DNA from 3 places in the Pseudomonas sp. IzPS59 genome. Region 1 is predicted to be linked to each of the others. Evidence: predicted binding sites of a transcription regulator. Region 1 holds the regulator's gene; each other region holds the start of a gene.
The links. The regulator FliA, encoded in region 1, starts transcription of late flagellar genes. The targets are predictions, from matches to a motif close to CTAAAGTTTNNNNNNNNNNNGCCGNTAA.
Positions count from the first base shown of each region.

Region 1 (7,216 bases):
TGGAAGAGGGCGGTGTGATTGCCATGGTCGGCCCGGCCGGCATGGGCAAGACCACCACCCTCGCCAAACTGGCTGCCCGCTACGTACTCAAGTACGGCGCGCAGAACATTGCGCTGGTGAGCATGGACAGTTTCCGCATCGGCGCTCAGGAACAGTTGAAAACCCTGGGCCGGATCCTCAATGTGTCGGTGACCCACGTCGACCCGGGCCAGTCCCTGGTGCAGGCGCTGGATCCTCTGCTGCGCAAACGCGTGGTGCTGATCGACACCGCCGGCCTGCAGGCCAGCGATCCGGCACTGCGCATGCAACTGGAAAGCCTGGCCGGTCGTGGCATTCGGTCGAAAAATTATCTGGTACTGGCAACCACCAGCCAGAAACAGGTTCTAACCGCCGCTTATCACAGTTACAAGCGTTGCGGGCTCGCCGGGTGCATCCTGACTAAACTGGATGAGACGGCCAGCCTTGGCGAAGTGCTGAGCCTGGCGATCAGTCATGAACTGCCGGTCGCCTACCTGACCGATGGCCCACGGATTCCGGATGATCTGCATCTGCCGCGCCGTCATCAATTGGTCAGCCGCGCCGTCAGCGTGCAAATGCAGGAAGAACCCAGCGAAGAAGCCATGGCTGACATGTTCGCTGATATCTACCACAGCCCGACCAAGCAGGTTGGCTGAGGTAATGAACAGTTTTTGTACCTACATCGATGGTCTGCCACGCATTGTTCCGGTTGTGAACGCGCAGCCAGTAATGTGGCCTCCGTCTATGCAAGACAAGGTAAAGAAATAACATGGGCAGCATGCATCCCGTACAGGTGATCGCGGTGACCGGCGGCAAAGGTGGCGTCGGCAAGACTAACGTGTCAGTGAACTTGTCCCTGGCGCTGGCAGAGCTTGGCCGTCGGGTCATGCTGCTGGATGCCGACCTGGGTCTGGCGAACGTCGACGTTCTGCTGGGCCTGACGCCCAAACGTACTTTGGCCGATGTGATCGAGGGCCGCTGCGAGCTGCGCGACGTGCTGTTGCAAGGTCCCGGCGGGATCCGCATCGTGCCGGCCGCTTCCGGCACGCAAAGCATGGTTCACCTGAGCCCGGCCCAGCATGCCGGTCTGATTCAGGCATTCAGTGACATCGGCGACAACCTCGACGTGCTGGTGATCGACACCGCTGCGGGTATTGGTGACTCGGTAGTCAGTTTCGTTCGCGCGGCGCAAGAAGTGTTGCTGGTGGTCTGCGACGAGCCGACCTCGATCACCGACGCCTACGCACTGATCAAGCTGCTCAACCGCGATTACGGCATGAACCGCTTCCGCGTCCTGGCCAACATGGCCCAGAGCCCGCAGGAAGGTCGCAACCTGTTCGCGAAGTTGACCAAGGTCACGGATCGCTTCCTCGACGTCGCCTTACAATACGTCGGTGCGGTGCCTTACGACGAAAGCGTGCGCAAGGCGGTGCAGAAGCAGCGTGCGGTCTATGAAGCCTTCCCGCGTTCCAAGTGCGCACTGGCATTCAAGGCGATCGCGCAAAAGGTCGACACCTGGCCGCTGCCCGCCAACCCGCGCGGCCATCTCGAATTTTTCGTCGAGCGCCTCGTGCAGCAAACGGCAGGACCTGTGCTATGACCGCCAGCGGTATGAACCTTTACAAAAAGTCGGCGCGTGACGCGCAGTACGAGCTGATCGAGCGTTACGCGCCACTGGTCAAACGCATCGCCTACCACTTGCTGGCGCGGTTGCCGGCCAGTGTGCAGGTCGAAGACCTGATTCAGGCCGGGATGATCGGCCTGCTCGAAGTCTCGACCAAATACGACGCCAGCAAGGGTGCCAGTTTCGAAACGTACGCGGGCATCCGGATCCGCGGCGCGATGCTCGATGAAGTACGCAAGGGGGACTGGGCACCGCGCTCGGTTCACCGCAATACCCGTATGGTCAGCGACGCGATTCGCTCGATTGAAGCTAAAACCGGCCGTGACGCTAAAGATCACGAGGTTGCGGCCGAACTCCAGTTGAGTCTCGACGATTACTACGGGATTTTGAACGACACCCTGGGCAGCCGACTGTTCAGTTTCGACGACCTGTTGCAGGACGGCGAACACGAAGGGCTGCACGAGGATGGCGCCAGTGCTCATCTTGAGCCGTCACGCGATCTGGAAGATGAACGCTTCCAGGCGGCGCTGGCGGACGCGATTGCCAATTTGCCGGAGCGTGAGCGACTGGTGTTGGCGCTGTACTACGACGAAGAGCTGAACCTCAAGGAAATCGGTGAAGTCCTTGGTGTCAGTGAATCGCGGGTCAGCCAGTTACACAGCCAGTGCGCGGCCCGCTTGCGGGGGCGTTTGGGGGAGTGGCGAGCGCGCTGAAGGCAGTGTGGGGACACTGCGAACGAGGCTGGTGCGGTGGTGAACGGCACCGGTCTTGCTCTGTTGTGCTCCAGACAGTCATCGAGTGCTTTGCCGGATTGATTGAAATGGCGCGTTCAGGTGCTGGACGCGTTTAAGACTGCTTGGAGGTCGAATTGAACAAAGACATGAAAATCCTCATCGTTGATGACTTCTCAACGATGCGGCGGATCATCAAGAACCTGTTGCGTGACCTCGGGTTCACCAACACCGTTGAAGCCGACGATGGCACCACCGCCATTCCGGTGCTCAACAGCGGCAGCATCGACTTTCTGGTGACCGACTGGAACATGCCCGGCATGACCGGTATCGACCTGCTGCGTCACGTGCGCGCCGATGAAAAACTCAAGCACCTGCCGGTGCTGATGGTGACCGCTGAAGCCAAGCGCGAGCAGATCATCGAAGCGGCCCAGGCCGGCGTTAACGGCTACGTGGTCAAACCTTTCACGGCTCAGGCGCTGAAAGAAAAAATCGAGAAGATTTTCGAACGCATCGGCTGATGACGCGCGGGGGAGCTATGGAGCATAAAGAATCTTCACAGGGCGACTTCGAGTCGACGCTGAAAAAACACGCGGTCGAACTGGTCGAAAGCCTTGAAAAAGGCAGGTTCGGCGACGCTGTGCAACTGATCCATGAGCTCAATCAGACCCGTGACCGTGGCCTGTACCAGGAAGTCGGCAAGCTCACGCGCGAACTGCACAGTGCAATCGTCAACTTCCAGATCGACCCGCACATGCCGCAGGCCGAGGAAGTGTCGCAGATCACTGATGCGACCGAGCGCCTGGGCTATGTGGTCAAGCTGACCGAAGCTGCGGCCAACCGCACCATGGATCTGGTGGAAAGCGCCACGCCGGTGGTCAATGGTCTGGCTGATGAAGCCCAGGCGTTGAGTGCCGACTGGGGACGTTTCATGCGCCGCGAAGTCGGGGCTGAAGAGTTCCGCGAACTGGCGCGTCGGGTCGACGGTTTTCTGGCACGCAGCAGCGCGGACAACCGCGCGGTGTCGAGCAACCTCAACGACATCCTGCTGGCCCAGGATTACCAGGACCTCACCGGTCAAGTGATCAAGCGCGTGACCCAACTGGTCACCGAAGTCGAAAGCAATCTGCTCAAACTCGTCCTTATGGCCAGTCAGGTTGACCGCTTTGCGGGCATCGAACATGACCGTGCGGCGATGCTCGCTGAAAAAGATCCACAAAAACATCTCTCGCAGGGTGAAGGTCCGCAGATTCATGCCGATAAACGAGAAGACGTTGTGTCCGGTCAGGACGATGTGGACGATTTGCTATCCAGCCTTGGATTTTAGTTTTCTGGGTTTTTAGACCTGTAGGAGCACCCCATTAATGAGCTTCGGCGCCGATGAAGAGATCCTTCAGGATTTCCTGGTTGAGGCCGGCGAGATTCTTGAGCAACTGTCCGAACAACTGGTCGAGCTGGAAAGCCGCCCGGATGACGCAGATCTGCTCAACGCAATTTTTCGCGGTTTCCACACTGTAAAAGGGGGCGCCGGCTTCCTTCAGCTCAACGAGCTGGTGGAGTGCTGTCACATCGCCGAAAACGTGTTCGACATCCTGCGCAAGGGTGAGCGTCGCGTAGATGCAGAACTGATGGACGTGGTGCTCGAAGCGCTGGACGCGGTGAACAGCATGTTCAGCGAAGTCCGCGATCGCAGCCCGATTACCGCTGCAACCCCGGAACTGCTGGCCGCCCTGGCGCGCCTGGCCGAACCGCAATCGGCGGACGAAGCTCCGGCTTCGCCTGTGGCCGAGATGATCGAAGAGCTGGTCGTTGAAAACGAAACCGGCGACTCCGGCGACATCACCGATAACGAATTTGAACAGCTGCTGGACTCGCTGAACGCCGTCAAGGCCGAAGCCGAAGCCCCGGCGGCTGCCGCTGCGCCTGCTTCCGATGAAGCGGCCAGCGATGAAATCACCGACGCCGAGTTCGAGTCGCTGCTCGACCAGTTGCACGGCAAGGGCCAGTTCGCGGCCGACGCCGTGGCACCGGCGGCCGCGGCGCCTGCGGCTCCGGCGGCGGGCGATAGCTCGGACATCACCGACGACGAATTCGAAGCCTTGCTCGATCAGTTGCACGGCAAGGGTAACTTTGCTGTCGATGCGCTGGAGTCGGCGATTGCGTCCGTCCCTTCGAATGCAAATGCTGCTCCGGCAGCGGCTGCAGCCGGTAGCGATCTGATCACCGACCACGAGTTCGAATCGCTGCTCGACGATCTGCATGGCAAAGGCAAGTTCACTGACGTCGCCACCGGTGCCGTCGTGACGGCCGGCAATGCTTCGGCTGTTGCAGCGCCTGCCGCCAAGGCCCCGGCCGCTGCGGCAAAACCTGCTGCAAAAGCGCCTGAGCCTAAAGCCGAACCGGCCAAACCGGCTGCCGCTGCCGCACCGGCTCCGGCCCGTGCTCCGGCGACTCCGCCACCGGAAAAACCGGCGAGCGAAGCCGAGACCACCGTGCGTGTGGACACCGCACGTCTCGACGAAATCATGAACATGGTCGGCGAGCTGGTGCTGGTGCGTAACCGTCTGGTGCGCCTGGGCCTGAACAGCGGCGACGAGTCGATGCAGAAGGCCGTGTCGAACCTCGACGTGGTCACCGCCGACTTGCAGACCGCAGTCATGAAGACCCGGATGCAGCCGATCAAGAAAGTCTTCGGCCGCTTCCCGCGTCTGGTTCGCGACCTCGCGCGTCAGCTCAAGAAAGAAATCAACCTGGAACTGGTGGGCGAAGAGACCGACCTCGACAAGAACCTCGTCGAGGCACTGGCCGACCCGCTGGTCCACTTGGTGCGCAACGCGGTCGACCACGGCATCGAGTCGCCGGAAGAACGCGAAGCCTCGGGCAAGGCCCGTGGCGGCAAGGTGATCCTGGCCGCTGAACAGGAAGGCGACCACATCCTGCTGTCGATCTCCGACGACGGCAAAGGCATGGACCCGAATGTCCTGCGCGCCATCGCCGTGAAACGCGGCGTGATGGACAAGGATGCCGCCGATCGCCTGAGCGACACCGAGTGCTACAACCTGATTTTCGCTCCGGGTTTCTCGACCAAGACCGAGATCTCCGACGTGTCCGGCCGTGGTGTCGGCATGGACGTGGTGAAGACCAAGATTTCCCAGCTCAACGGTTCGATCAACATCTACTCGACCAAGGGCGCCGGCTCGAAGATCGTCATCAAGGTGCCGCTGACGCTGGCGATCATGCCGACCCTGATGGTGATGCTCGGCAACCAGGCGTTCGCGTTCCCGCTGGTGAACGTCAACGAAATCTTCCACCTCGACCTGTCGACCACCAACGTGGTGGACGGCCAGGAAGTGGTGATCGTGCGGGACAAGGCGCTGCCATTGTTCTACCTCAAGCGCTGGCTGGTCAGCTCCGCCGCTCACGAAGAGCAGCGCGAAGGCCATGTGGTGATCCTTTCGGTGGGCACTCAGCGGATCGGCTTCGTCGTCGATCAACTGGTCGGCCAGGAAGAAGTGGTCATCAAGCCGTTGGGCAAAATGCTGCAGGGAACCCCGGGCATGTCCGGCGCCACCATTACCGGTGACGGCCGCATTGCGCTGATTCTCGATGTTCCAAGCATGCTCAAGCGTTACGCCGCACGGCGTATTTGAATCCGGGGCAGCGGGGCGACAACGTCCCGCTGCACCTAATGGAGTGTTTATGGCAGTCAAAGTCCTGGTGGTGGACGATTCGGGTTTTTTCCGCCGCCGCGTCTCGGAAATTCTTTCAGCGGATCCGAGCATCCAGGTTGTCGGTACGGCAACCAACGGTAAAGAGGCGATCGATCAGGCCCTGGCCCTCAAGCCGGACGTGATCACCATGGACTACGAGATGCCGATGATGGATGGCATCACGGCGGTGCGGCACATCATGCAGCGCTGCCCGACCCCGGTGTTGATGTTCTCCTCGCTGACCCATGAAGGCGCCCGGGTGACCCTGGATGCGCTGGATGCCGGCGCGGTGGATTTCCTGCCGAAGAATTTCGAAGACATCTCCCGCAATCCGGAGAAGGTCAAGCAACTGCTGTGCGAGAAGGTGCACAGCATCTCGCGCAGTAACCGTCGTTTCAGTGCCTACAGTGCGCCGGCGCCAGCCGCTGCACCGGCACCTGCGCCGACTCCGGCTGCGGCGCCGTCGAGCTTTGGCAGCCACAGTGCACCGGCTCGTCCGGCACCTGCGCCTGCACCGGCTCGCGCTCCGGCAGCCAGCGCTTCGTCGCCGGCGCCGAAACGCAAGGCCTACAAGCTGGTGGCGATCGGCACCTCGACCGGTGGCCCGGTTGCGCTGCAACGGGTTCTGACCCAGTTGCCGGCCAACTTCCCGGCACCGATCGTGCTGATCCAGCACATGCCGGCCGCGTTCACCAAGGCCTTCGCCGAGCGTCTGGACAAGCTGTGCCGCATCAGCGTCAAGGAAGCCGAGGATGGCGACATCCTGCGTCCGGGCCTGGCGCTGCTGGCACCGGGTGGCAAGCAGATGATGATCGACGGCCGTGGCGCGGTGAAAATCCTGCCGGGCGACGAGCGTCTGAACTACAAGCCTTGCGTGGACATCACCTTCGGTTCCGCGGCGAAATCCTACAGCGACAAAGTTCTGGCGGTCGTGCTGACCGGCATGGGCGCCGACGGTCGCGAAGGCGCGCGTCTGCTCAAGCAGGGCGGCAGCACCGTCTGGGCCCAGGACGAAGCCAGCTGCGTGATCTACGGCATGCCGATGGCGATCGTCAAAGCTGACCTCGCGGATGCGGTGTACGGTCTGGACGATATCGGCAAGCACATCGTCGAGGCGTGTATCTGATGGATGT
Region 1 is NZ_CP062251.1:1,782,168-1,789,383, forward strand. It holds gene flhF (flagellar biosynthesis protein FlhF) at 1-674, shown strand, start outside; gene fleN (flagellar synthesis regulator FleN) at 788-1,618, shown strand; gene fliA (RNA polymerase sigma factor FliA) at 1,615-2,355, shown strand; gene IF189_RS08080 (chemotaxis response regulator CheY) at 2,523-2,894, shown strand; gene IF189_RS08085 (protein phosphatase CheZ) at 2,912-3,700, shown strand; gene IF189_RS08090 (chemotaxis protein CheA) at 3,738-6,023, shown strand; gene IF189_RS08095 (protein-glutamate methylesterase/protein-glutamine glutaminase) at 6,073-7,209, shown strand; gene IF189_RS08100 (flagellar motor protein) at 7,209-7,216, shown strand, end outside.

Region 2 (7,216 bases), 2.0 Mb from region 1:
GGCTTCTTGCTGCCGGGGATTGAGTCGGGACATACGAAAATTCGGGAGTCGTTGACGAAATGGGCCGGCATTTTAACAGGCTCAGCGATTTGTGCTGCTCTCTCCGACTTGTGACGCACCACGCGATTCAAATTTGCCGGTTTTGATACTTTCACGCAGGATGCGCGGTGATTTTGCGGCTAATGTTCTCATTCATGACACAAAATAACGTTCTGATAACCGTTGTCATTTGGTCATTGGTTGGCAGAACGGCATAATGCCCGCCGCCCACATCATTGCAGAGTCTAGGGAGTCAGCTTGACTACGCCTGTCGAACCCTTGCGTTTGCTGCTACTGGCCGAAGAGCCAGCGTGGACAGCGTTATTGCGCGAGTGTCTGGCTCCGTTGGGGAGCGCGGCGGTGCTGATCAGCGCGCCGAGCTGGGAGTCGGTCAGCAGTCTGTTCGAAGACAACCGCCATGCGGTGTTGTTGACCGTTCCCGCCTTGCAGCCGGCCCCCGGCCGTTGCAGCCTGCCGACCGTGTTGCTGCTGGAACACGAACCGGCGACCGCCCCCGATGGCGTCAGCGACTGGCTGGTGTTCGATGCCCTCGATGCCGGCATGCTTCGTCGTTGCCTGCGCCATGTGCGCGAACGCGGCGTGCTGGAAAACACCCTGCAACGCCTGGCCGAACAGGATCCCTTGACCGGTATCGCCAACCGTCAGGGCTTCCAGACTTTGCTGACCGCGCGTCTTGCCGAAAATGACGGTCGCGGCCTGGCCCTCGGACACCTCGATCTCGACAACTTCCGCTACGCCAATGACGCCCTCGGCCATCAGGCCGGCGACCGGCTGATCCTGCAAGTGGTCGCCCGGCTGAAAAGCCAGCTGGAGGCCGGCGATCAACTGGCGCGTCTGGGCAGCGATGAGTTTGCCCTGCTGATCGACACCCGCCGTGCTCCGCAACGGGCCGAATGGATGGCCGAACGCATCACCGAAGCCTTGGCCGAGCCTTACTGGATCGACGGTGAAAGCCTGCTGATCGGCTCCAGTCTGGGCATCGCACACGCCCGCGCCCAGGGTGGTGCCGATCCATTGATGTGGCATGCGCATATCGCCATGCAGCAGGCCAAGAGCACCCAGGGCTGCACCTTTCACATCTTCAACGAACGGATCAACCGCAACGCCCGGAGCATCGCCGACCTCGAGAGCGAACTGCGCCGGGCGTTGCGCCGCGACGAACTGGAGCTGCATTACCAGCCACGTCTGGATATGCAGGACGGTCAGATCGTCGGCCTCGAAGCCCTGGTGCGCTGGCGTCACAGCGAACGCGGCCTGTTGCCGCCGAGCGAATTCGTGCCGCTGGCCGAGCAGAGCGGTCTGATCGTACCGCTGGGTTACTGGGTGATTTCCCGGGCCCTGCGTGACATGCAGGCCTTGCGTGAACGCGGATTGCCGGCGCTGCACATGGCGATCAACCTGTCGTTCCGCCAGTTTCAGGACAGCCAGTTGTTGCCGACGCTCAGTCGTCTGATCGCCGAGCGTGGGGTCGAGGCGCAGTGGCTGGAGTTCGAACTCACCGAAACCGCCGTGATGCGCCGCAGCGATCTGGTCAAACAGACCATGGACGCCCTCGGTCGCCTCGGCGTGCGTTTTTCGCTGGATGATTTCGGCACCGGGTTCTCGTCGTTCGTGCACCTCAACAGCCTGCCGATCACCTTGCTGAAGATCGACAAGAGCTTCGTCGGCGGCATGGAACAGCGCGAAGAGAACCGAAAACTGGTGCACGCGATGATCAACCTCGCGCACAACCTGCACCTGGAAGTGGTGGCCGAAGGGGTGGAAACCCGGGAGCAACTGGATCTGTTGCGCGGATTCGGCTGCGATCAGGTGCAGGGCTACCTGATCAGCAAGCCGTTGCCGTTGGCGGAGCTGGTTGACTATCTGATTGCTGACGCCAGCCAGCCTCCGCTGGGTATTGTGGTCTGACTAAAAGGTGTACGGGAGCAGGGTTGCTCCCGTAGCCCGTCATTCCGGCTGAGCGATCTTGAATCCTCGAGATTGCGGCTCCAGTCGAATCATCCGCTTCATCTTCCATTCGAACGCCAGCGTCAGGCTGATCGCCGCGCAGGCCAGGCCCAGCGCCAGACCCCACCAGACGCCGGTCGGCCCCCAGTGCAGATGGAACGCCATCAACCACGCCGCTGGCGCACCGATCAGCCAGTAGCAACCGAGCCCGACCAGGAAGGTGGTCTTGGCGTCCTTGAGTCCGCGAATGCAGCCCATGGCAATCGTCTGCGTGCCGTCGAACAGCTCGAACCATGCCGCGACCGCCAGCAGGCTCACGGCCAGCCGAATCACCTCGGCAAACGCCGGGTCGTTATGGTCGAGGAACAAACCGACCAACTGGTTCGGCAACAGCCAGAACACCATCGCAAACCCCAGCATCACCACTGCACCGAAGACGATTCCGACCCGCCCGGACATCCGCGCATCGTTCAGTTGCCCGGCGCCGTAATGCTGGCCGACGCGCATGGTGATCGCATACGACATCCCCGCCGGCACCATGAATGCCACCGATACGATTTGCAGGGCAATCTGGTGCGCCGCCAGTTGCGTGCTGCCCATGGTGCCCATGCACAGCGCCGCGAAGGCGAACAGTCCGACTTCCACCGCGTAGGTGCCGCCAATCGGCAGACCCAGGCGCCAGAGTTCTTTCAGGTACTGCCGGTTCGGCCGCGACAGGCCCTCGCGCAGCGGGTAAGCGTCATAGGCCGGATGCCGACGGATATGCCACGCCAGCCCTAGCGCCATGCAGTTGGCGACAATCGCCGTGACCAGCCCGATACCGGTCAGCCCCAGTTTCGGCAGGCCGAACATACCGGTGATCAGCGCGTAATTGAGCAGGAAGTTGGCCACGGTGCCGGCGAGGCTGATGACCATCACCGGTGTTGCCCGGCCAATCGCACTGGTGAAGCCGCGCAGAGCCATGAAGCTCAGGTAGCCGGGCAGGGCGAATGGCAGGGCGATCAGAAATTGTCCGGCGGCGTTGACGTTGGTCTCGGTCTGGCCGAACAGCAACAGCACCGGTTTGAGGTTCCACAGCAGCAACCCGGCGCCCAGCGCCATCAGCCACGCCAGCCACAGCCCGGCCTGGGTCAGTCTGGCGGCGCCGATAATGTCGCCGGCACCCTGACGGATTGCCACCAGGGTGCCGACCGCCGCGATCACGCCGATGCAGAAGATCGACACGAACGAATAACTGGCCGCGCCCAGCCCGCCGCCGGCCAGCGCTTCGGGACTGAGACGGGCCATCATCAGGGTGTCGGTCAGCACCATCAACATGTGCGCCAACTGCGAGGCGATCAACGGCCCCGCCAGCCGCAGGATGGCCCAGAGTTCGGTACGCACAGGACGCAGCATGGTTTCACATCCTTATAAAAGAGGGAGCAAGAGACCGTCGATTCTCAGGGTTTGGCGCGGGTTGCACAAAGGGATAAAAAGGATGGGTGGCATGATTAAAACTCATCCAGAAGCAATTCTGCTAAGTTGGCGCAATCCCGCCATTGGAGCGCTGTGCATGTCCCGTCGTCTTCCACCCTTGTATGCCCTGCGTGCATTCGAAGCTGCGGCGCGGCACAGTTCGTTCACCCGTGCCGCCGAAGAGTTGTCGATCACTCAGAGTGCGGTGAGCCGGCACATCCGCACGCTCGAAGAGCACTTCGCCTGTCGGCTGTTCCACCGCAGCGGCCGCAACCTGCAACTGACCGAGTCGGCGCGCCTGCTGTTACCCGGCATCCGTGAAGGCTTTGCGGCGCTTGAGCGGGCCTGCAATACCTTGCGCGCCGAAGATGACATCCTGCGCATGAAAGCCCCGTCGACCCTGACCATGCGCTGGTTGCTGGCGCGGCTCAGTCGCTTCCGCCATTTGCAGCCGGGCAATGAAGTGCAACTGACCAGTGCCTGGATGGACGTGGACTCGGTGGACTTCAACAACGAGCCTTTCGATTGCGCGGTGCTGCTCAGCGACGGGCATTTTCCGCCGGACTGGGAGGCCAGCCTGTTGTTTCCGGAAGAGCTGATCCCGGTAGGTGCGCCCAACCTGCTCAATGATCAGCCCTGGGATGTGACGCGACTGGCCTCCACCGAATTGCTGCACCCGACCCCGGATCGCCGCGACTGGCGCAGCTGGCTGGAGCACATGGGGTTGTCGGATCAGGTATCACTCAAGGGCGGACAGGTGTTCGATACCCTGGAACTGGGGATGATCGCGGCGGCCCGGGGTTATGGCGTGTCCATGGGCGATCTGCTGATGGTGGCCGAGGATGTGGCGCAAGGACGTTTGAGTCTGCCGTGGCCGACGGCGGTCGCCAGCGGCCTGAATTATTACCTGGTGTGGCCAAAGACCCGTCCGGGAGGTGAACGTTTGCGCCGGCTCAGTGATTTCCTTCAGGGCGAAGTTCGGGCGATGGAACTGCCGGTGGTCGCGCGCTTGAGCTGAAACGTTCGAGCCGCCACAATGCCGGCCCCAGGCCATAACCCTGCTGTGCGCTCAAGTATTCGCTTTCACCGCCGAATACGTCCAAGTGGAACCGTCGTGCCGGTTCTGCGCATCACCCCCATTATTAGAATTTTTCCGAGCCGCGATCAGGGAGGATCCGCAGACTCGGCCAGGAGCTGTCCATGTCTCAACCTCGCGCCCGGATCGCCTCGCAGCTGGGCCTTGCGCTCGCCGTGATACTGGCGGTTGTCATCAGTGGCAGTACGGTGTTCGCCCTGCGTTCGCTGGACACCGCCAACCTCGCCACCCGTGAAGAACACCTGGCCAGCGAGGCCCGTCTGCTCGCCGACCAGTTGAGCACCTTCCACGGCACGCTGCGTGAAAGCACCCAGCGTCTGAGCGGGCTGTTCGAGAAGCGCTTCAGCGCGGGCCTGAGCATTCACCCGGACGAGCCGGTCAGCGTGGCGGGCACCCAGACCCCGGGCCTGCACCTGGGCAGCGAAGTGTTGAACAACAACTTCAAGGAAGTCGACGAGTTCAAGCAGATGACGGCGGGCGTTGCCACGCTGTTCGTGCGCAGCGGCGAAGACTTCGTGCGGGTCAGTACCTCGCTGACCAAGCAGGACGGCAGCCGCGCCATCGGCACCTTGCTCGATCACGCCCACCCGGCTTACGCGAAGTTGATGGCGGGGCAAGGCTACGTCGGCCGCGCGCTGCTGTTCGATCGTTCCTACATGACTCAGTACACCCCGGTGCGTGACAGCAGCGGCAAGGTGATCGCTGTGTTGTTCGTCGGCTTCGACTACACCGACGCGCAGAACGCTCAGTTCGACAACCTCAAGCGCTTCCGCATTGGCCAGAGCGGTTCTCTGGCGCTGCTGGACGAGCAGAACAAATGGCTGGTCGCGCCAGCGGGCGTGCAGGCGCCGGATCAAGCAGTGCCGGTGGTGAATGGCCTGGCGAAAGCACCGGGCAAGGGCCGGTTCTGGAGCGACAAGTCTGAAGACTTCTACAGCATCGCCGTGCCGTTCGAAGGTGGGCCGTGGTCGGTGGTGGCGAGCATGCCGAAGTCCGAGATCCGCGAAGTAACCTGGAGTGTCGGCATCCAGTTGGCCATCGGCAGTCTGCTGGCGATGCTGATCGCGGTCGGTTCGGCGGTATGGCTGCTGCGCAGCAAACTGCAACCGCTGGGTGATCTGGTGCGTCAGGCCGAAGCCCTGGGTGCCGGCGATCTGAGCGTGCGCCTGAATGTGTCGAGCAACGATGAAATCGGCCAGTTGGCCCGCGCGTTCAACCAGATGAGCCAGGCGCTGTCGACCATGGTCGAGCACATTCGTCGCGCCTCGGAGGAGGTCAACAGCCGTGCGCAGGCACTGTCCGGTCTGTCCGGTGGCGCATACGAAGGCATGGAGCAACAGTCCGGCGAAATCACCAGCATGGCGGGTGCGGTTGAAGAGTTTTCCGCCACCTCGCTGAACATTGCCGACAACATGGGCAACACCCAACGTCTGGCCCAGGAAAATGCCCAGCAGACCCAGATCGGTCGCAGCTCGATGGAAGAAGCATCGTCCTCGCTGGAGCAGATTGCCGGCGCGCTGAACACCACGGCGACCGTGATCAACACGCTCGGTCAGCGCTCCCAGGAAATCGGCGGCATCGTCAGCGTGATCACCTCGATTGCCGAACAGACCAACCTGCTGGCGCTCAACGCGGCCATCGAAGCGGCCCGTGCCGGCGAGCAAGGTCGCGGCTTTGCCGTGGTGGCTGACGAAGTGCGCAATCTGGCATCGCGCACCCGTCAGGCGACTGACGAAATTTCCGGGATGATCCACAGCATCCAGCAGGAAACCGGCAACGCCATCAGCACCATGGAACAGGGCAACGTGCTGATGCAGGAAGGCTTGTCGCGTAACGCCAACGTTGCTTCGGCGCTGGCGCGGATCGATGAGCAGAGCCGTTCGGCAGGGCAGCAGTTTGCGGCGATCACCACGGCGACTCAGGAGCAGAGCAGCACCGCGACGTTGCTCAGCAGCAATCTGCAGAGCATTGCGATGGCCAACAGTGAGCAGCGTGAGGTGGTTTCCAATCTGGCGGTGACGGCCAAAGAACTGGAGAAGCTGGCGGCGGATTTGCGTTCCGAGGTTGATCGGTTCCGCTGATGCGTCTCTGAAAAAGCTATCGCGAGCAGGCTCGCTCCCAAAGGATCTGTGTTGGTCCTGTGAGAGCGAGCTTGCTTGCGTTTGGGCTCTCCCAAAACTCAGCACCTACTGAGTCGCCGGCCGATACTGCAACGCTTCGGCCAGGTGCTCGCGACTGATATCTGCGCGCGTCTCCAGATCCGCCAGCGTCCGTGCCACCTTGAGCAGCCGATGCGCCGAGCGCAGCGACAAGGTCAGCCTTTCACACGCCGTTTCCAGCCAGGTTTCATCGGCTGTGGATAACTTGCAGTGCCTCTTCAGCCCCGGCAAATCGAGAAACGCATTGGCGCAGCCCTGGCGCTTCTGCTGCCGCTCGCGGGCCTCGGCGACTAACTCGGCCGCGCTGGCGCTGTCCTCGCCCGGTTTCACCGCAGGGTTCAACGCTGTGGCTTCTCGCGCCACCGTCAGGTGCAAATCGATTCGATCCAGCAACGGCCCCGACAGCTTGTTGCGATAGCGCTGCACCATGTCCGGCGTGCACGAGCACTTGCCACTCGGCTCGCCAAGATATCCACAGGGGCAGGGATTCATCGCCGCC
Region 2 is NZ_CP062251.1:6,135,070-6,142,285, reverse strand. It holds gene rep (DNA helicase Rep) at 1-33, opposite strand, end outside; gene IF189_RS27700 (putative bifunctional diguanylate cyclase/phosphodiesterase) at 298-1,968, shown strand; gene IF189_RS27695 (NorM family multidrug efflux MATE transporter) at 2,008-3,402, opposite strand; gene IF189_RS27690 (LysR substrate-binding domain-containing protein) at 3,560-4,480, shown strand; gene IF189_RS27685 (methyl-accepting chemotaxis protein) at 4,663-6,639, shown strand; gene IF189_RS27680 (ATP-binding protein) at 6,745-7,216, opposite strand, start outside.
Region 2: a site for FliA is predicted at 4,531-4,558, ahead of IF189_RS27685 (methyl-accepting chemotaxis protein). Genes of this name have one in related genera too.

Region 3 (7,216 bases), 1.2 Mb from region 1:
CGGGTTGCGCCCTGCTCAAAGCTCTGGAAGACGGACGCATCCAGCAACAGCGGATGAACAGCTACCGCTCGATCATCGCCAGCCTTCCCGAAAACGGCTACTAAGCAGCCAGACACAAAAAAGCCGACATCACTGTCGGCTTTTTTGTGGGTCACTGCTTCGGCGCGGGAGCCGGTGCAGGGGCCGGTGCAGCAGGCGCCGGGGCTGGCGCCGCGCTGCCCGGCTCGGCCGGTTTCGGCAGCGGGTCGTCGAACAGATTCAACCGTTCACGCAGCTCGTGCGCAGGCACTGGCTGCTGATCCGCCGGCAAGGCGTTCGGGTCGACCGGTTTGGCCGGATCGGCGCCGTTCTGCCCTTCGGCCGGTTTCGCCGGCTCAGCACCTTGCGAACCTTCGATGGCGGCCTGGGCCTTCTTGGTCAGCACCACGATGTCGATACGGCGGTTGACCGGGTTGAACGGGTTCTCCTTGTCGAACAGTGCCGACGAGGCGTAACCCACCACACGAGCCACTTGGCCGTCCGGATAGCTGCCCGCCACCAGCGCACGCCGGGCGGCGTTGGCACGGTTGGCCGAAAGCTCCCAGTTACCGAAGTCGCCGGTGCCGGTGTACGGCTTGGCATCGGTGTGACCGCTGATGCTGATCTTGTTCGGCACCGCTTTGATGGTGTCGGCCATGGCCAGCAGGATGTCTTCGAAGTACGGCTTCAGGCGTGCAGAACCTGAGTCGAACATCGGCCGGTTCTCGGCGTCCATGATCTGGATGCGCAAGCCATTCGGCGTGATCTCGAACAGGATCTGGTCCTTGAATTTCTGCAGTTGCGGGTTCTCGTCGACCTTGTTCTGCAGTTCCTGCAGCAACAGTTCCAGACGTTCCTTCTCGACCTGCTCGGCCATGCCTTCAACCTGATCGGTGTCGACCGTGACCTTGTCCGGTTGCGGCTGAGACTTCACTTCAGGGTTGAGGGTGTTTTCCGGCGCCAGGGTCGGCGTACCGCCCAGGTCGATGATGTACGGCGTACCGCTCTCGGAGAAGCCGACCGGGTCCTTGAAGTAGCCGGCAATGGCGATCTTCTGTTCCGGCGTTGCGGTGGACAGCAGCCACAGCACCAGGAAGAACGCCATCATCGCCGTCGCGAAGTCGGCGAAGGCGATCTTCCACGCTCCGCCGTGATGCCCGCCACCGTAGCGCTTGACGCGCTTGATGATTATCGGCTGGTTATTTTCCATGACTTAGCGACCGCGAACCGCTTGTTCCAGCTCGGCGAAGCTAGGACGGTGAGCCGGGTACAGAACCTTGCGCCCGAATTCCACGGCCAGCGACGGCGGCATGCCGGAAGCCGAAGCCACCAGCGAAGCCTTGATGGCTTCATAAACGTTGAGTTCTTCCTTGGCATCGTGAGCCAGGGAGTGCGCCAGCGGGCCGAAGAAGCCGTAGGCCGCCAAGATACCGAAGAAGGTACCGACCAGTGCCGCACCTACGTGCAGACCGATGGACTTCTGGTCGCCCTCGCCCAGCGACGCCATGGTCACCACGATACCCAGTACCGCCGCGACGATACCGAAACCGGGCATGCCGTCGGCAATGCCGTTGACCGCGTGGGAAGGATGCTCCAGTTCTTCCTTGAGGCTGTACAGCTCCATGTCGAACAGGCCTTCGAGTTCGTGCGGCGCCATGTTGCCGGACGACATGATGCGCAGGTAATCGCAGATGAACGCGGTCATGCGTTCGTCTTTCAGCACCGCCGGGTACTTGGCGAAGATCGGGCTCGCAGCGGCATCTTCGATGTCGCCTTCGATGGCCATCATGCCTTCACGGCGGCTCTTGTTGAGGATTTCGTAGATCAGGCCGAGCACTTCCAGATAGAACGTGTGGCTGAAACGCGAGCTGAACATGCCCAGGGATTTCTTGAGCACGTGCATGGTCATGTAACCGGGGTTGGCCTGGAGGAATGCTCCGAGTGCCGCACCGCCGATGATCATCACCTCGAAGGGCTGGATCAGGGCGGCAATCTTGCCGTGGGAGAGCACGTATCCGCCGAGCACGCTCGCGAATACGACGATGATGCCGATAATTTTAGCCATAGGTAGAAAGTACTTACTTAAGTCGGGTTCAAGGTCATATTCGGAAGTTAAAAAATCTCTTCTTCTACTTATCGGCAAAACTGCGCCAGACTATAGCCAGTTCAGGCGAAAAGCCAATTTAGCCCGTGCCGGGCGCGTCTACAGCAGATCAAGATCCCGTCCAGACATGGCTAATGAAACGAACGTCCCACACGCAAGACCGACCACACTCGATGGCTGGGTGAAGCTGCTCGACGGCGTGCGCCTGCCGGTGCCGCAAGAGGCCCATGACAAGGTCTGCCGGGCGATCCGCGACAATCGCAGCTCGCTGCGCGACATTGCCGACCTGATGCAGGACAGCCCGGCGCTGGCCCTGAGCATCATCCGCGAAGCCAACCGCCATACCCAGGGCAGCCTGACCGCACCGGCGGAAAACCTTGAGGTGGCGATCAATCGCCTGGGGCTCGCCCGCACCGAAGAACTGCTGGCACGCCTGCCCGCCGAGCCACAGGCGCAAATTCCCCAGGCCCTGCGCCAGATACAGATGATCAGCCAGCACGCCACGCAGCAGGCCAACGGTTTTTTTGCCAGTCGCCTGGCGCGGCTGTGGCAGGACATTCACTGGGGCAGCCTGCTGTTTCTGTCGCCGCTGTGGCCGCTGGCGCTGACCTTTCCCAAACTGCTCGAAGAGTGGGAAGTACGGGTCATCCACAAGGGCGAATCGGCCCGCGACGTGGAAAAACAATTGTTCGGCGTGCGCCTGCTGAAGATCGGTGCTGCACTGGTCGAAGCCTGGCGCCTGCCGATCTGGGTGCAGCAGGGGTATCGATTGCTGCTCACCGAGCAGCGCGAACTGGTCAAGGTTCTGCGCATCGCCCGCGACGTCGATCATCCGTTGCGTCAGCAGAATCGTCTGGATGACGACCCGACCCTGCGCAACTGGCTCAATCAGCCGGCCAATACCGTGCTGCTGGCCAATGGTCTGGCGCTGTCGGCGCAGCAGGCCTGGGACAGTCCGCACAGTGAGCGCTGGCAGTACCTGACCAGCCTCTATCTGCAAATCCCGATGGACGAAGTGCAGCAGCAGCTGCACCAGCAGGCCGCCAACAGTGCGCGCCGGCATTCGATGCCGGATCTGTGGCACCCAGCGGTTTCGCTGCTGTGGCCATGGGACAACCGTCGTTTGCCGGCCGGCATGCTGCCCGCCGCCGCGCCGAATACCGAAGACCTGGCCAAATGGCGCCGGCAATGCGCCGAACTGCTGGCCGAACCGAGCCGTTTCACCAACGCCATGCACTTGACCATTGCGGCCCGCGACGCGCTGGTGGCCAGCGGCATGCGCCGGGTGATGATCCTGATGGCCGACCGCACCCAGTCCAGTCTGCGTGTGCATCAGATTTCCGGGTTGCCGAAGGAAGCCGCTGCGCTCAATTTCGTCGTCAGCCAGAGCACCGTGCTGCAACGCCTGCTCGCGCAGCAGGCACAGGTGCGGATCACTCCGGAGAACAACGCCCAGTTCTCCGCCCTGCTGCCGCCGTCCCTGCGAACGCTGTTTCGTGGCGAACATCTGTTCCTGCGCTCGCTGGTCCATAACGGCCGGGTGATCATGATCGTGGTCGCCGACCAGGGTGGCGGACCGTTCGCCGACATTACCGTGCAAGCCTTCGGCAAAACCGCGCAGTGCATCGAGAAAGCCCTGCACAGCTTTAGCCAGCGCGGCCAATGACAGCTACAATCCTTCCCCTTTGTGCTCTGGAGACCTCACATGTCTGACTTCTCTGGCCTGGCGCTGGTGATCGAGCCGAGCGACCTGCTCCCGCGCCTCGACGCCCGCAATCTGATTCTGGTGGATCTGACCAGCGCCGCCCGCTATGCCGAGGGTCATATTCCCGGCGCACGCTTCGTCGATCCGAAGCGCACCCAGCTGGGCCAGGCACCGGCTCCGGGTCTGCTGCCGACAAAGGAAAAACTCGAAGAACTGTTCGGCGAGCTGGGCCACAACAAGGACGCGGTCTACGTGGTCTATGACGACGAAGGCGGCGGTTGGGCCGGGCGTTTCATCTGGCTGCTCGACGTGATCGGTCACGACAAGTACCACTACCTCGACGGCGGTCTGCCGGCGTGGCTGGCGGAAGGATCGCCGATGTCGATCCAGGTTCCTCCTGCGGTCGGCGGCCCGGTAGCCCTGACCCTGCACGACGAACCGACCGCCACCCGCGAATACCTGCAAAGCCGCCTCGGTGCCGCTGATCTGGCGATCTGGGATGCTCGCGGGCCACTGGAATATTCCGGCGAGAAAGTGCTGGCGGCCAAGGGTGGACACATCCCCGGCGCAGTCAATTTCGAATGGACGGCAGGCATGGATCAGGCGCGCCAGTTGCGCATCCGTACCGACATGCCGCAGATCCTCGAAAACCTCGGGATCACCAAGGACAAAGAAATCATCACTCACTGCCAGACCCATCACCGGTCCGGTTTCACTTATCTGGTGGCCAAGGCTCTCGGTTATCCGCGGGTCAAGGGCTACGCCGGTTCCTGGGGCGAATGGGGCAACCACCCCGACACCCCCGTCGAGCTTTAAGGATTTTTAAGGACAGTCATGAAAGAGCGTTTGTTTATCATCAGCCAATACCTGCTGCCCCACCACTTGCTGTCGCGCCTGGCCGGCTGCATCGCCGAGTGCCGCGTGCGCTGGTTCAAGAATGCCTTCACCACCTGGTTCGCCAAGCGTTATCAGGTGGACATGTCCCAGGCGCTGGTTGAAGACGTCACCGCTTACGAGCACTTCAATGCCTTCTTCACCCGCGCGCTGAAAGACGGTGCACGTCCACTGGATCAGACCCCGGGCTCGATCCTCAGCCCGGCCGACGGTGCGATCAGCCAGCTTGGCCCGATCGAGCACGGCCGCATCTTCCAGGCCAAGGGCCACAGCTTCAGCGTGCTGGAACTGCTGGGCGGCGATGCAGCCAATGCCGCGCCGTTCATGGGCGGCGAGTTCGCCACCGTTTACCTGTCGCCGAAGGATTACCACCGCGTACACATGCCGCTGGCCGGCACCCTGCGCGAAATGGTCTACATCCCGGGCCGGATCTTCTCGGTCAACCAGACCACTGCGGAAAACGTCCCTGAGCTGTTCGCCCGCAACGAGCGTGTGGCGTGCATTTTCGACACCGAGCGCGGGCCGATGGCCGTGGTGCTGGTGGGCGCGATGATCGTGGCTTCGATCGAAACCGTGTGGGCCGGTCTGGTCACGCCGCCGAAGCGTGAGCTGAAAACCTTCCGCTACGACGAAGCCGCCCGTGCGCCGATCCACCTGGAAAAAGGTGCGGAACTGGGTCGCTTCAAGCTGGGTTCGACCGCGATCGTGCTGTTCGGGCCGGATCAGGTGAAGTGGGTTGAAGAACTGAAAGCCGGCTCGCCGGTACAGATGGGTCAGGCCCTGGCACTGTCGAACGCCTGAACCTGCTGATCCGCCCCTGCGCACGTCTGCGAAGGGGCGGACACGACCTGAACGGCGCCGTTACTCTATCTGCCCACGGAAGCCGATCGGCCCTTCGTTGGCGTAGGTATTGGTGCCGCTGAGGTTTTTCCCGCCGTCACTCGAGGTGACATTCAACGCGATAACGTTCTGGTTATCCCGACCGCCGATCACCCATTTGCCACCCGGATGCCATGGGGCATCGTTGCCACCCCACTGGTTCTCGACGTTGTACTGGTTCTGACCAGTGCGCTGAGCCTTGAAGCCAATAGGGCCTTCGCCGGCGTAGGTCATGGTGCCGGTGAAGGTTTTGCCGCCGTCGCCGGACTTGATGTCGATGGCGACGACTTTCTGGTTGTCCCGCGCCCCAAGAACCCAGGTTCCACCCGGATGCCAAGGTGCCGAACTACCGCCCCATTGGTTTGCCACTGCGTATTTAGACATGAACCTCATCTCCTTGAAGTTTTTCAGAGACCTGCCCGACGTTGGCGGCAAGCCGTGCAACCGTGCGTTTCCGATCGCACGCCAGAGAGCCTAGTAGCGCCTGCCGAAATGGCACCAGGCCAGCAGACCAACGGTAAAAAAGCCCGACAAGCGCCTGCGAAACGGACCACAACTGCTAGAGTTTTGGCATTGCCCTATTCGCCGCCGGAGCTGGTCACGGCATGAGTGAGCCTCGATTCCAACCACAACTGAGCGCACCGACGCCAACGCAGTTGCGCCTGTCTTTCTGTGAAGCGACCCCGCGCGATCTCAAACGCTGGATCGCCGGCCTGCCGAAAGCCAACATCGGCGAAACCGCGCGCCAGCTCTATCAGGGCCTCGGCGAACTCAATCAATTGCTGACGCCCAGCGACAATCGCCTGCATCTGCTGGAGCTGCTGCGGCCCGAGGTGTACTTCGTCTGCCAACACCTTGAGCGGCACTTTTTGCATCAGGCGATCATGCTCGACGAGCGCTCGCGCAAGATCAGCAACCTCTGTCAGGCCCTGCAAAGTCATTTGGCCATCGGCTACAAACAGATCGTTCTGCGCATCGCCCCCAAATACTCAAAAGACCGGGCCGCCTTGCTGAGCGAAGCGCTGCAACGCGCCGTTCATGCACTGAAAGGACAACTGGTGCGCGCCACGCAGTTGTACAGCCCCGCGCCGGAACAGTTGTGGTTTGAGCTGCATCAGTTGTTTCGCTGTGCCTGCGACTTGCAGTTGCAACACCGTCGGGTCCGTGACGATCTGGCCAGCCTCGCCGGCGAACTGAGTGTCGAACAGACCTATATCGCCGCCCTGCTGCTGGGCAGCGCCCGCTGCAATCAGTTGCGGCAGAATCCGATCGCCCAACTCGCGCAGGTGCTTGAACCCTGGAGCGCCTGGCTGAAACTGCATCCCGGCGCCTCGGGCGAAGGACTGTTCGGGATTTCTGCGGAGATCGACGCCGGCCCGCGTTATCGCAGCAAATTTCGCAGCGAACAGCAGCCCGGCCTGCTCGGCTTCGATCCGCAACCGCTGGTGAATGCCATCGAGGCTCACCTGCTGCATCAGGACACATCGACACCGCTGCCGGTGCCGTCCGGCCTGACCCTCGACACCCTGCAACATCTGCACGCCACCTGGGGCGAGGCCGCCGAGCGCAGTTTTCAGCGCACCGTCGGCCAGGGCAACCTGACCGTGTGCGTCGGC
Region 3 is NZ_CP062251.1:595,850-603,065, reverse strand. It holds gene rsgA (small ribosomal subunit biogenesis GTPase RsgA) at 1-104, shown strand, start outside; gene motB (flagellar motor protein MotB) at 152-1,228, opposite strand; gene motA (flagellar motor stator protein MotA) at 1,232-2,083, opposite strand; gene IF189_RS02640 (HDOD domain-containing protein) at 2,250-3,788, shown strand; gene rhdA (thiosulfate sulfurtransferase) at 3,828-4,643, shown strand; gene asd (archaetidylserine decarboxylase) at 4,662-5,522, shown strand; gene IF189_RS02625 (lectin OAA) at 5,583-5,984, opposite strand; gene IF189_RS02620 (molecular chaperone) at 6,206-7,216, shown strand, end outside.
Region 3: a site for FliA is predicted at 2,152-2,179, ahead of motA (flagellar motor stator protein MotA). Genes of this name have one in related genera too.